DNA from 4 places in the Pseudoalteromonas sp. T1lg21 genome. Region 2 is predicted to be linked to each of the others. Evidence: predicted binding sites of a transcription regulator. Region 2 holds the regulator's gene; each other region holds the start of a gene.
What was found. The regulator sigma-54, encoded in region 2, starts transcription at its own class of promoters, with help from an activator protein. The targets are predictions, from matches to a motif close to GTTGGCACGNNNNTNGNNT.

Region 1: a site for sigma-54 is predicted at 1,422-1,440, ahead of fliE (flagellar hook-basal body complex protein FliE). Genes of this name have one in related genera too.
Region 3: a site for sigma-54 is predicted at 1,230-1,248, ahead of C2M25_RS07425 (EF-hand domain-containing protein). Genes of this name have one in related genera too.
Region 4: a site for sigma-54 is predicted at 1,614-1,632, ahead of C2M25_RS08380 (LruC domain-containing protein). Genes of this name have one in related genera too.

What each region holds. Positions count from the first base shown of each region.
Region 1 is NZ_PQBX01000060.1:191,035-194,251, reverse strand. It holds gene fliF (flagellar basal-body MS-ring/collar protein FliF) at 1-1,030, opposite strand, end outside; gene fliE (flagellar hook-basal body complex protein FliE) at 1,051-1,383, opposite strand; gene C2M25_RS14800 (sigma-54-dependent transcriptional regulator) at 1,554-2,957, opposite strand; gene C2M25_RS14795 (sensor histidine kinase) at 2,954-3,217, opposite strand, start outside.
Region 2 is NZ_PQBX01000001.1:84,233-87,449, forward strand. It holds gene rapZ (RNase adapter RapZ) at 1-518, opposite strand, end outside; gene ptsN (PTS IIA-like nitrogen regulatory protein PtsN) at 519-971, opposite strand; gene hpf (ribosome hibernation promoting factor) at 975-1,262, opposite strand; gene C2M25_RS00425 (RNA polymerase factor sigma-54) at 1,290-2,786, opposite strand; gene lptB (LPS export ABC transporter ATP-binding protein) at 2,902-3,217, opposite strand, start outside.
Region 3 is NZ_PQBX01000035.1:14,652-17,868, forward strand. It holds gene scpB (SMC-Scp complex subunit ScpB) at 1-538, opposite strand, end outside; gene C2M25_RS07425 (EF-hand domain-containing protein) at 669-1,190, opposite strand; gene C2M25_RS07430 (hypothetical protein) at 1,397-1,831, opposite strand; gene xthA (exodeoxyribonuclease III) at 2,078-2,887, shown strand; gene C2M25_RS07440 (energy-coupling factor ABC transporter permease) at 2,884-3,217, shown strand, end outside.
Region 4 is NZ_PQBX01000039.1:107,099-110,315, reverse strand. It holds gene C2M25_RS08385 (ATP-binding protein) at 1-1,442, opposite strand, end outside; gene C2M25_RS08380 (LruC domain-containing protein) at 1,666-3,217, shown strand, end outside.

The DNA of each region.
Region 1 (3,217 bases), on a different contig from region 2:
CTGCAATTTCAGGAATATTAGAATTTACTGGCGGCTGATTTGTGAGTGCTCCTGGAATACCCACAGCAAGACCACCAATGTTATTTTCTTCGAATGTCGTTTCACTGCGCACAGCAGGTAGGTCTGGGTTATAACGTTTTTGTGTTTCTTCTACGGCGCTAAAATCCATATTTAAATCAACTTGCGCTGTATAGTTACCTAAGCCCACAACAGGAATAAGGATGCTGTCGATTTTATTTAAGTATTCTTCTTCACGTTTACGCTCAATTTCATACTCTTTGCGAGAGCGAGCAGCAAGTGAATTTTGTGAACCTGAGTTAAGTAAGCGACCATTTTGATCAGTCACAGTAACGCGCTCTGGCGATAGGCCTTGCACCGCTGATGCAACAATATCAACCACTGAGTCAATTTCTTCACCATCAAGTGTACGACCACGTTTTAAGGTCAATACAACAGTTGCTGAAGGTTGCTTTTCACGGCGAGCAAAGACGTTTTCTTTTGGAATAGCTAAAAGTACTTTGGCGCGAGTAACATTTTTTAGCTCTTCGATGGTACGCGCAAGCTGTTGCTCACGACCATGTTTTAAACGTTCACGTTCAAGGCGTTGGCTTACACCAAAACCCATATCTTGCATGATGATGTCAGTACCTGAGCTTGGCGCTTGCTCAAGGCCTTCACGAGCCATCAATAATTTAATGTTTTGGTATTCACCTTCTTCAACAGAGATGACATTACCATCAAGTTCGTAATCAATCTTTTGAGCGTCTAAAAAGTCCAGCGTTTGAATAAGCTCTTCCGTTGGCATTTTACCAAGCGGACGCATATCTGGCTGACGAGCCCAAATAATAATAAAAATTGCGATAGCCAAACAGATTGCCAAAGCAATCACTAAAGTAACCTGGCGTAAAACGTCTACACCGTTTAAGGCACTTAAGTAGCCTGACTTTTGCTCTTGATGATCATCGGTATCGTTTGAATCGATACCACCGCCGGCTAAGGCTAGATCAGTTGATTGATTAGATTGCGCCACAATAATTCTCCACTACCTAGTTAAACAGGCATGTTCATGATTTCTTTATAAGCTTCAACAAGCTTATTTCGAACCTGTACCGTTGCTTCAAAAGCGACTGATGACTTTTGCGAAGCAATCATAACGTCAGCAAGAGAAACACTGCGGTCGCCCATTTCCATTGCCGTTACTTTTTGTTTTGCTTCTTGTTGTAAGCCATTCACTGTATCAAGTGCATTGGTAAGTAAATCACCAAACTGTGCCGATGATGTTGGCTGAGTTTGTGTTGGTAAATTATTAATTGAGTTACTACGACCTGCTTCTAAGGCCATAGATTGCATTTCTTGAAATAATGCGCTGTTTTGAACTTTCATAATACTCTCTGACAATGCAGTTTACTTATGCACTGATAAAGCACAAATCATGCCACAAAATAAATTATTATATATCAATGATTTAACGTGTTTATTTTGTTTGTCAGAGTTTTGACAGCAAACAAGCTCACAAAAATGTGAGCTTGCTTAACTAACTTTTTGGTGGGAGTTTATGCAGGTAAGGCAATACCCAAGTCACGCATTTGCGCCAATTTATAACGTAACGTGCGCGGACTAATACCTAAGGTTTCTGCAACCTCTTTACGCTTACCATTACAGCGCGCTAAGGTTTCTAAAATAATACGATGCTCTTTGTCTTTAAGCTCGTCTTTGTAGTTACCCTGCTCACTCATTTGTGGCACAGTATCTAGATTAACGTCAACAGGCTGTTCTTGATAAGCCGGTGCATTGTGTGGTGGCGTAGCGACTGGTTTTATATCCACCGTGAGTAATTCTTCAATAAAGACATCATCTTGATGAATACTGTTACCATCACATAATATCAACGCACGTTGAATAACATTATCAAGCTCGCGCACATTACCCGGCCAAGCATGCGCTAGCAGCTTTTGCTTAGCTCCTTCGGTTAATAGCGCAATAGGCTCTTTACTTTTCAGGCAATGGCGCTCAATTAAATGCTCGGCCAATACAATAATATCACCCGGACGCTCTGCTAATGGTTTCCACATTAGCGGGAACACATTTAAGCGATAATATAAATCTTCTCTGAACAGATTCTCGCTCACCGCTTCTTTTAAGTCGCGGTTACTTGTAGCCAGTACGCGTACATCAAGCTCTATGGTTTTACGGCCACCTAAACGTTCTACTTCGCGCTCTTGCAGTACACGCAGTAATTTAGCTTGTAAGCCTAAATCCATCTCCGTAATTTCATCAAGTAAGATGGTACCACCTTGAGCTTGCTCAAATTTACCAGGACAGGCTTGAATAGCGCCAGTAAACGCCCCTTTTTCGTAACCGAATAAAGTTGCTTCAAGCATATTTTCAGGAATAGCAGCACAGTTAATAGCCACAAAGGGGGCATCGCTACGGTTTGATTTATCGTGGATAAAACGAGCCAACACTTCTTTACCTGACCCACTTGGGCCAAGCACCATAACACTGGCATCTGAGCGCGCTACTTTACTGGCAAGTTCTAATAACTTAATGCTCGATGGATCGGCAACAATTGGGCCATCGGTTTCTTTTTCCTTTTCAGGCAAATAACGACTCACCATGTTAAGAAGCACTTCTGGGGCAAACGGTTTTGCCATGTAATCAATCGCGCCTAAACGCATTGCCTCTACAGCATCATCAATGGTGGCATAGGCTGTCATCATTAATACTGGCAGCTCAGGATAATTAAGTTTAATGCTTCGTAACAGGTCAAGGCCGCTCATTGCGCCCATTTGCACGTCGCTAACAACCAATGAATAGCTATTTTGCTTAAGTAAGATCATCGCTTGTTCAGCGCTATCTGCAGCAACGCAATCAATACCCGACATTTCAAGGGTATCGATCAGTGCTTCTCGTAAGCCTGCGTCGTCTTCAACGACTAAAATAGAGTTAGTATTCATTTTGCCTCCGCTGACATTGGTTCTGCACTTATTGGCAAGATCAAACTAAAACATGCTCCCCCATGAGCATTATTAGTTACTTCAACCCGTCCTTGGTGCGCATTGGCGACTGAACTTACAACAGCAAGTCCAAGCCCCGTGCCTTGGCTTTTGGTAGTATAAAAAGGTTCGAATAATTTGTTGGCATGGCGTAAATCAACACCTGGGCCATTATCACTGACACTGATGCGAACACAGTTTTCGCTAGTTTCGTCACGTTC
Region 2 (3,217 bases):
ATACCGTGCTTAAAGCCAAACGACATAAAGGTGATAATCAGCTTTTTATCTTTTTTACCTAAGATCTTTTCGCGAATTGATTCAGCTAACTGATGAACACTCAAATCAGTGGTATCAATCATAAAATCAGCACGAGTGATCAGTACATCGAGCAAGATTTTTTCTTGTTTAATAGCAAGATCGAGTGGCAAAGAATCAATCGATAATGGATGTAAGCGGCGTGTTTCTGAAAAGCGCTTTATCAGGGTTTGATCATCACTATCTAAGTAAAATAGCGTTGGGTTTGCAAACCCTGGTAGGTATTCAAGAATATCGTTAAATTCTTGCTGCTCTTTCGGTAAGTTACGTACGTCGATACTGACTGCTATTTTATCGTAATTATCAGATACGCTACGTACGAGTGAAGGCAGCAAATTCACTGGAATATTATCAACGCAATAATAGCCTAAGTCTTCAAGTACTCGTAAAGCGACCGATTTACCTGAGCCTGAGCGACCGCTGATAATGATTAATTCCATTTATGCCTCTGCTGATATGACCTGAAACAGTTGCTGATCGGTTGTAGCACTGCGTAACTGTTTACAAAATTCTTTATCTTTAAGTCTATCAGCAATTGTTGATAAGGTCTTTAGGTGAAGCTGACAGTCACCATCTGGTACGATGAGTGCCACAAATATATCAACCGGGCGGTTATCAATAGCATCAAAATTGATGGGTGATTCACTCACTATGATAAACGCATGGGGTTCATCGGCACCGCTCATTCGACCATGGGGAATAGCAATACCGCGACCGATGCCGGTGCTGCCTAGTTTTTCTCGGTTGAGCAAAGCATCTAGGATATCTTGTTGCGATAAATGAGGAAGCTGCTGGTGGGCCAGTTCGCTGATATATTCAAGAATTCTTTTTTTGCTATTAAAAAGGACCGCAGCTTTGCTGCAGTCCTGGTTAGTAAGTGAACTTAGTTTCATAATTTAATGTCGAGCTAATTTCTCTTTGTGTTTAATGACTTGGCGATCAAGCTTATCGATCAGTGAGTCAATGGCTGCGTACATATCTTGATGTTCTGTCGAAGCGAACAATTCGCCTCCGTTTACATGTAAAGTTGCTTCTGCTTTTTGGCTTAATTTTTCTACATCTAGAATGACATGAACATTATTTATATGGTCAAAATGCCTTTCTAGTTTCGCAAACTTGGTGTTTACATAGTCTCTTAATGAATCAGTGATTTCTACATGACGACCAGTTAAATTTAGTTGCATAAGCATTTTTCCTTCTATGTAAAACGTCTAAATCAAACTCTTGCGCTGATTAGACGGAGGTATTGCTAGAGACTCACGATATTTTGCAATTGTACGTCTAGCTACTTTAATTCCTTGCTCAGCCAATATATCTGCAATTTTACTATCACTCAATGGTTTAGCTGAGTTTTCTGCGGCCACTAACTTCTTGATTAAAGCGCGTATTGCCGTAGAAGAACACTCACCACCATTTTCGGTGCTGACATGGCTTGAGAAGAAATATTTCAACTCAAAAATACCCCTCGGGGTATGCATATATTTTTGCGTTGTTACACGTGAAATTGTCGATTCATGCATTTCGACCATTTCAGCAACATCATTTAGCACCATCGGCTTCATCGCTTCAGGGCCGTGCTCAAAGAAAGCTTGTTGTTGTTGAACGATACAGTTGGTTACTTTTAATAACGTATCGTTACGGCTTTCTAAGCTCTTAATAAACCACTTTGCCTCTTGTAAGTGAGAGCGAATAAATTGGCTGTCGCTACTCGATTTTACTGAGCGAGACATAGCCGCATATTGGCTGTTTACTCTAATCTTTGGCATACAATCTGGGTTTAACTCAACCACCCAGCGACCTTTTACTTTTTTCACTGATACATCAGGTATAACGTACTCAGATTCTTCGCGTACTATGCTATCCGCAGGCTTAGGATTTAAGCTGTGAATAAGCGTCATCACTTCTTTAAGCTCATTTTCTTTAAGCTTAGTCTTTTTCATCAAAGTGCGATAGTCGCGACTCGCTAATAATTCGATATGCTCAGATAAAACCATTTTAGTTTCAGCTAAATATGGTGTGCTAGCGTCAAATTGACGAAGCTGAATACACAGGCATTCTTGTAAACTGCGCGCGCCAATACCAACAGGATCGAATAATTGTATTCTTTTTAAGACCGCTTCAACTTCATCAAGTTCGATTTCTTCTTCATCGTTATTTTGATTAAAGCTTTCGACAATATCTTCACAGCTGATCGTTAAAATACCTGAGTCGTCTATGGCTTCTACTATGGCTACGGCAATCGCTTCGTCAGTTGGGCTAAATGGCGTGAGCTGTAATTGCCACATTAGGTATTCTTGTAGGGTTTCAGTTGATGCGCCTTGGTAAATAGACTCATCTTCAGGCATAGGTCCTGATGATGTTGATGGGGCAGCACTCATGTACTCGTCCCACGTGACGTCCATTGCTAAGTCATCACTTACGGTGTCTTTATTGAGGGCGTCACTGCTTTCTTGCTCGTATTCGCTAGGTGCTTCTTCTGCAGACGCGCTTAGTTGCATATCGTCAGATTCAGCTTTTTGCTCATTCTTACCGATACTTTCTTCGTTGTAATCAGCCTCTTCCACTTCAAGTAGGGGATTACTATCAAGCGCTTCTTGAATTTCTTGCTGGAGATCCAATGTACTGAGCTGCAACAAACGAATCGCTTGTTGCAGTTGTGGAGTCATTGTAAGTTGCTGGCCCATGCGCAGCTGTAATGATTGCCTCATGTATCCCTAACAATCCTTTTTAAGTTATCGATGACTGTGCTGTGACAGTTAAAAAATTATCGATTTATTGTCATTGTTATAAGTCTAGCAGATGCTCTAGTCGGTGGCGTAATGGTTACAGCCTGAATTGCTCGCCTAGATATACATCACGTACAGTTTGGTCAGCTAATACGTGCTCAGGTGTGCCTGATGCAATTAGCTCCCCATGAGAAACAATGTAGGCTTTTTCACAAACATCAAGGGTTTCTCTAACATTATGGTCAGTAATGAGTACCCCAATACCGCGGTTTTTTAGGTGCTCAATAATTTTCTTTATATCTAACACTGAAATTGGATCAACACCAGCAAAAGGCTCATCTAAAAGGATAAATTTAGGATTTGCGGCTAATGCGCGAGCAATTTCAACGCGGCGACGTTCGCCACCTGACAGC
Region 3 (3,217 bases), on a different contig from region 2:
TCTCCTGAAGTTCAGGTAACGGCGGTAATTCATCTAAACCAGCTAATGAAAAATAATCTAAGAAAGCGGATGTGGTAGCATACAACGCTGGGCGCCCTGGCACTTCTTTGTGGCCAACAACCCGAATCCACTCTCTTTCTAATAAGGTTTTAATAATTCCTGAGCCAACGGTCACACCCCGTACTTGTTCAATTTCACCACGGGTAATAGGTTGTCTGTAGGCAATCAAGGATAAAGTTTCTAGTAGTGCTCTTGAGTATTTAGGTGCGCGTTCTTGCCATAAGTTTGCCAGCCAAGGGGCTAAACTGGCACAGGCCTGAAACCTGTAACCGCTGCCAACTGCAACAAGCTTGATGCCTCGGGTTTGATAATGCGTTTGAATCTGTTCGATTGCATTATTAATGCGTGGCATAGATACGCTTAAATCAGCTAATACTGTCTCTTTTAAATGACGTTTAGACACAGGTTTTCCAGCAACAAAAATCGCGGCTTCTATGATTTCGACTAACTGTTCATCACTGATACGTTTTGTGGCCATTGCTACTAAAGGTCATTTTAAATCACTAACGCACTATTATGACAGAAGTCAGCCAAGGTTGGAAAAATTATTGTAAAAAAGCCAGTGTAAAACACTGGCTTTGGGGGATTTTTATGAATAAATATTGAAATTAGCTTTTTTTGACCATTTCAAGGGCATCATCTTCTGCCACATCGCTGCCATATTTGCTAATGTAGCTAATGAACTCGGTGCGACTTACACGCTTATCTTTGTTGCTATCCATGTAGCCAAAATGATTTGCGATGTCGTCGTCATCCGCTTCTTCAATAGAGATGTAACCATTTTTATCGTTGTCTAACGATTTAAAGTCACTTTCGATCGGGTCAAACTTAGCGATTTCTGCTTTAAATGCTGATTCAGACACCTCGCTATCTGTTGCCACTTTGCCTGTATTTAACTGCATGTAGGCGTTAAATTCTGTACGGCTAATTTGCTCATCCATGTTGGTATCGATGTTTGAGAAATGCTCCCAAATTGCATCGTCATCTGCTTCTACTTTCGAGATATAACCATCATGGTCGTTATCTAGGCTGCCAAAATCGCTGTCGATTTTTGCTAAAGAGTTACTTGCAGAACATGCTGATAGGCTTAATGCTGCTAAAATTGTTGATGCTAAAGTTAACTTGTTCATAAGACATTTCCTTGTAGTCGATTAGATTCAGTTAGACTATTTCAAGTTGAATGCCAAAATGCCTTATTGACTAAAATCAAGCACTTACAACTAAGTTAAGTTTTGGTTAAGCCTATGATTTAGAAAGCTTTTCATGGATTGCTGTAATTTTTTCATAAAAAAAGCGCTCCGATGAGCGCTTTTTACAAATCGCTAAAATGTCGCGATTAGATAGCTGCGTTTTGGTAACGCTTAACGAAATCTGTTACTGCTTCGCCATTACATTTTAAGGTATTTAAGTTACCAATTTTTTCACGCACAGGTGTTAAACCTTGCTTAAGTGCAGTAATACAAAGCTGAGTTTCTTTTTGCTCATTTTTAGCAAACACTTCAACAGCTGCTTTTGTTGCTGCTTCTTGTGATTGTGCTTTTTTAGCAATTTCACGGATATCTGTGCCGTTACATAAAATGCTTTGTGAAAAACGTGACATTGAAATGCCGTGTTTTGCTGCTTCTTTACGTGCAGCGGTAAACCCTTCGTTCGCACTTAAGCTACATAACTTTGATTCGATACGGTTATCAGCTGAAAAGTAGTGCGGGTTGCTTGCTAATGAGCCAAATGAGATACATGCAAGAGAAAGCATCACTAATTGTTTTTTCATGGTTTACCTTTAAATAGTACATAATATGAACGGGTGGTTTGCGCGCATTATATAAACAAAAATCAGTAGATCAACTGAATTATTTATTTAATTTAATAATTAATAATGAGTTAACAATGTCTTTAAAATAAGCAGCAATTGATCAACATTTACTCAATTTGATTTTCGTAATTTGCTCATGAATAAGCCCTAGTTTGATGATAGAATTGCGCTAAACGAATAATCAAAAATACAGATAGGTAAACCATGAAGGTAATCTCATTTAACATTAACGGGCTGCGCGCTCGTTTACACCAATTGCAGGCCGTAATTGATAAACATCAACCAGATATCATCGGCTTACAAGAAATCAAAGTGCACGATGAGGCCTTCCCTCTCGAAGACGTACAAAAAATGGGCTATCACGTTTATTTTCATGGTCAAAAAGCACATTACGGTGTGGCGATGTTATGTAAGCAAGAACCTAAATCTGTAGTAAAAGGTTTTGCAACCGATACCGACGAATCACAGCGCCGTATGATCAGCGTAACAGTGACACAAGAAAATGGTCGCGACTTAACGGTAATGAATGGCTACTTCCCGCAAGGTGACAACATTGCCCATGAAACAAAGTTTCCTTATAAGCGTCAATTCTATAAAGATTTAATGACCCATCTAGAAGATAACCACACGCCTGATCAAGATGTTATCGTGATGGGTGACATTAATATTTCGCCAACTGATCTCGACATTGGTATTGGTGAACCAAACCGTAAACGCTGGTTAAAAACAGGTAAGTGTTCTTTCCAACCTGAAGAGCGTGAATGGTTAAGCACGTTATTAAACTGGGGCTTTAAAGATACCTTCCGTGAACTTTATCCAGAAAAAACAGAACAATATTCGTGGTTTGATTACCGCTCAAAAGGGTTTGATGACAACCGCGGTCTGCGTATTGATGTGATCTTAGCAACCCCTGCTCTTGCTGAGCGTTGTGTTGAGTCTGGTATTGATTACGAGTTGCGCGGTATCGAAAAACCATCTGATCATGCGCCAATTTGGTCAACATTTAACGCATGATAGACACACTGCAATGGCAGCTCCCATTGTGGAGCTGTGTGGCTATAATAATTTGGCTCAGCTTTGATAAGCAAAGCGCATCACATTTGCTGGCAACACCGATAAGACAAGTGGGTGTACTCGCATGTGCCCTTGTACTTGCGGTACTGTGGCGTATTAAAGCAGGCATATTACCTGGCCTCGAATTGCATATTTTGGGGGTCACCGCAGTGACCCTAATTTTAGGTTGGCGACTGGCTATTTTTGCAAGTACCTTGGCGAGTTTGTTGTTAGTGCTGGTTGCACAATTGCCAATCAGTTTATTGCCTGTGCATTTGTTATTTACAGCGT
Region 4 (3,217 bases), on a different contig from region 2:
TGTCTTACTCGTAATAAAGCAATGCCCATTACAGCTAAAAGAAGGCTAAATAATAAAATGCTGTATAAGATAGTTTGGCGCTGTGAAGCAATTGCTTGGCTTTTTTCATTGTCTTGGAGCTTTAAATCTTGAATGGCCAAATCGCGGTCGCGCATCGCAATGGAGTTTTGCAGCTCCGCTAAACGTTGATTGTAGTTGTTGCGGGCAAAGCCTTTTTCAAGCTCTGTAATAGTCCGTTGGTACGAAAATGCCTGTTTGTAATCAGCTTGTTGTACTGCCACAGTGATCAAATGTTCTAGGGCTGTGATTTGCTTTTGCAGCTTATTTTTTTGGTTGCTTAACTTGTAGGCTTGCTCAGCAAAATGTTTAGCTTGTTCGTGCTCAGTAGAGCCAATGTATAGCTTTGCTAATGTGAGTAATACATCAATATATAAGTGATCGTCTTGCTTGAGTTCAGTGATCACTTGTTTTTCAATGGTTAATGCCTGAGTTGCTTTATCGACTTCGAGCAAATTTATCGCAATATTATGGTTTGCCCAGGCAGTATTTCGTGTGCTGTTATAACTTGCGAACACCTGTTGAGCCTCTTGTGCGTATTCAAGTGCTGCATTGTAGTTTTTTAGCCCATATTCGCATTGGGATAGTTTAACTAAACTATGTCCGATATCAGAAAGTGAACCCGTTTGCCTATCAAAACTAAGGGCTATAATAAATTCGCTCTTTGCTTTTTCGTATTGTTCTAAATCTAAATAACTTTGGGCAATTGAATAACTTATGCCTGCTTGTAATGAGATGGACGGTGACATCTGCTGAATAACTTCACGGCGTTTTAGCTTATATTCTAGAGCAAGCGTAAACCGGTCTAACTGCTCAAGATTACGCGAATAACCATGGTAGAGCATTTCTTTTTGTTTTAAAGTTAATTCACGATTTTTGTCGTGTATATAAACCTCAAGCAAGTTCAAGGCTGCTTGATACTCGCCTGCATTATGATAAGCACTGACAAGGCTCGCCACGGCATCAATTTCATAATCGATAAGTTGTAAACGCTGAAACAGGGCGACATTTTGTTGCGATAAATTGATTGCAGATACTAAGTCACCTTCTCTGTAGGCGAGGCGGGCTTTTGCAAGATATAACTCGCTGTAAATGGGGGCGTCGCTTTTGTATTTAGGGCTTGCTTCAAGTTCATCAATGATAGTTTGCGCTTGTTGAAATTGGCCGAGGTGTATGTGAACGTGAATTAATCTAACGTTAAAACTGACTTGTTCTGCAAGGCTGGCGGACTCAATAAGCTTTTTATCGATGGCTTTTAAATAGTCATATCGTTTTTGGTAGTCACTGATTGTTCTGGCTTCATCAATGTTGTGTTGCAGTGTTGATGCAAAAGCACTGTTCATTGATAAGGCAAAGTACAGAATTACAGAGGCTTTAAGTTTCATAGTGGGGTTTATTATTATTTTTATTCCTAACTAGTCTAGCATGTCATTCTTTTAAGTGGGAATGATTTGCTTTTATAGCTAAAAAGAATTGCATTATGCAACTATGCCTCTTGCATCTTGCAAATACTCAGCCCAATTGTTCATAACGTCTTGTTTTAGAATGAGTTGTATTTTGGAATGGTTACTGCTTTGAGTAATAACACATCCACAGGAGAGTGTAATTATGAAAAGTAACATACCCGCTTACCTAATAACCGCACTTGCAACTGGCTTCGTAAGTGCAGCACCATTTGAACAGTGCCCAAGTAAGGCATTTTTAATTCAAGGTTCGCCTGCGCAAATGTATGGCGTTGACCTGGTATCAGCCAAAACCACCGTGCTTGCAGCGTCAATGGATTTTTCAACAGAAACGAATAACGACAGCGTTAATGCGGTTGGCTTTAATTATCAAGACCAATATATGTATGGCTTTAGTAAACAAGCACCAAAAAGTGTTGTGCGTATTGGTGACGATTATGTTTTACAACGTTTGACTGTAAATGGCCTGCCAGATACCAATTTTTATGTTGGTGATATTCATGTAAATAGTGAAACTAATCAGGCGATTTACTATTTATACCACCCTAAATTTGGTTTATATGGCATTGATTTAACTGAAGAGGCCGACGAGTATCAGGCACAATTAGTTGCAGGCTCAGCGAACTGGAATTTAGTTATTTATGATTTTGCTTTTCATCCACACAGCAATCTTTTGTATGCGGTTGAGTCAAACGGCGACCTCTATGAAATAAATTTAGATAACCAGACACCCACTTTTGTCGCTAACCTCGACATAGCAGGTGATACCGGTGCTAATGGTGCAGGCTATTTTGATGTACAAGGCCAGTTTTATTTTAGTAATAACCGCAGCGGTAAAATCCATAAAGTAGATTTGAGCACCAGCCCTGTAATGGGTTATACGCCTACTGCTTCAGTGTTTACCTTAGGGCCAACATCGAATCAAAATGATGGTGCACGCTGTGCTATTGCTGAAGTAAAAGTAACTGATAATTCTATCGACTTTGGTGATGCACCCATGCCATATAAAACAGCACTTGCTCATAGTGGTGCCCGCCATTTGTTTGACCCTAATGAAGACCAATCAAATTTAGTTTATTTAGGAGCCGTTGTTGATGGCGAAAATATTAACACACCTGCTGATTTACAGGCTTCACCGGTCGATAGTTCAGATGATGGTGTGAGATTTGTTACTGATTTTGTTGCAGGCTCTACCAGCCAGGTAATAGTGACCGCACCTAATGATAATGGCTATTTATATGCTTGGTTCGATTGGGATCAAAATTTCCAGTTTGATCCAGATGAAATCACAGTGAGCAAGTATCGCTTAAATCAAGGTGATAACAGTGTGCTGGTTGATGTACCGAGTGATGCTGTGATGGGAGCAACATGGGCACGTTTTCGTGTCACAGATGGCAGCGAAGCTAACCCAATTACCGCAAGTGGTGGGGTAACAGGCGGCGAAGTGGAGGACTATCCGGTAACCACTTATGGCAGTTTGGTATACCCAAGTGAGAATGGTTGGGTAACCCTTGCCTATGAAGATCAATGGCCTTTCGCTGGTGACTATGACTTTAACGATTTAGTTGTAAATTATCGTACTACATTGATTGATAAAGAAGGCCAGGCCATGGGCTACAAGATTGAAGGGGAATTAGTTGGCATTGGTGCTGATTTTCATAATGGCTTTGCAGTACGCTTGTACCAAACGATAGCCG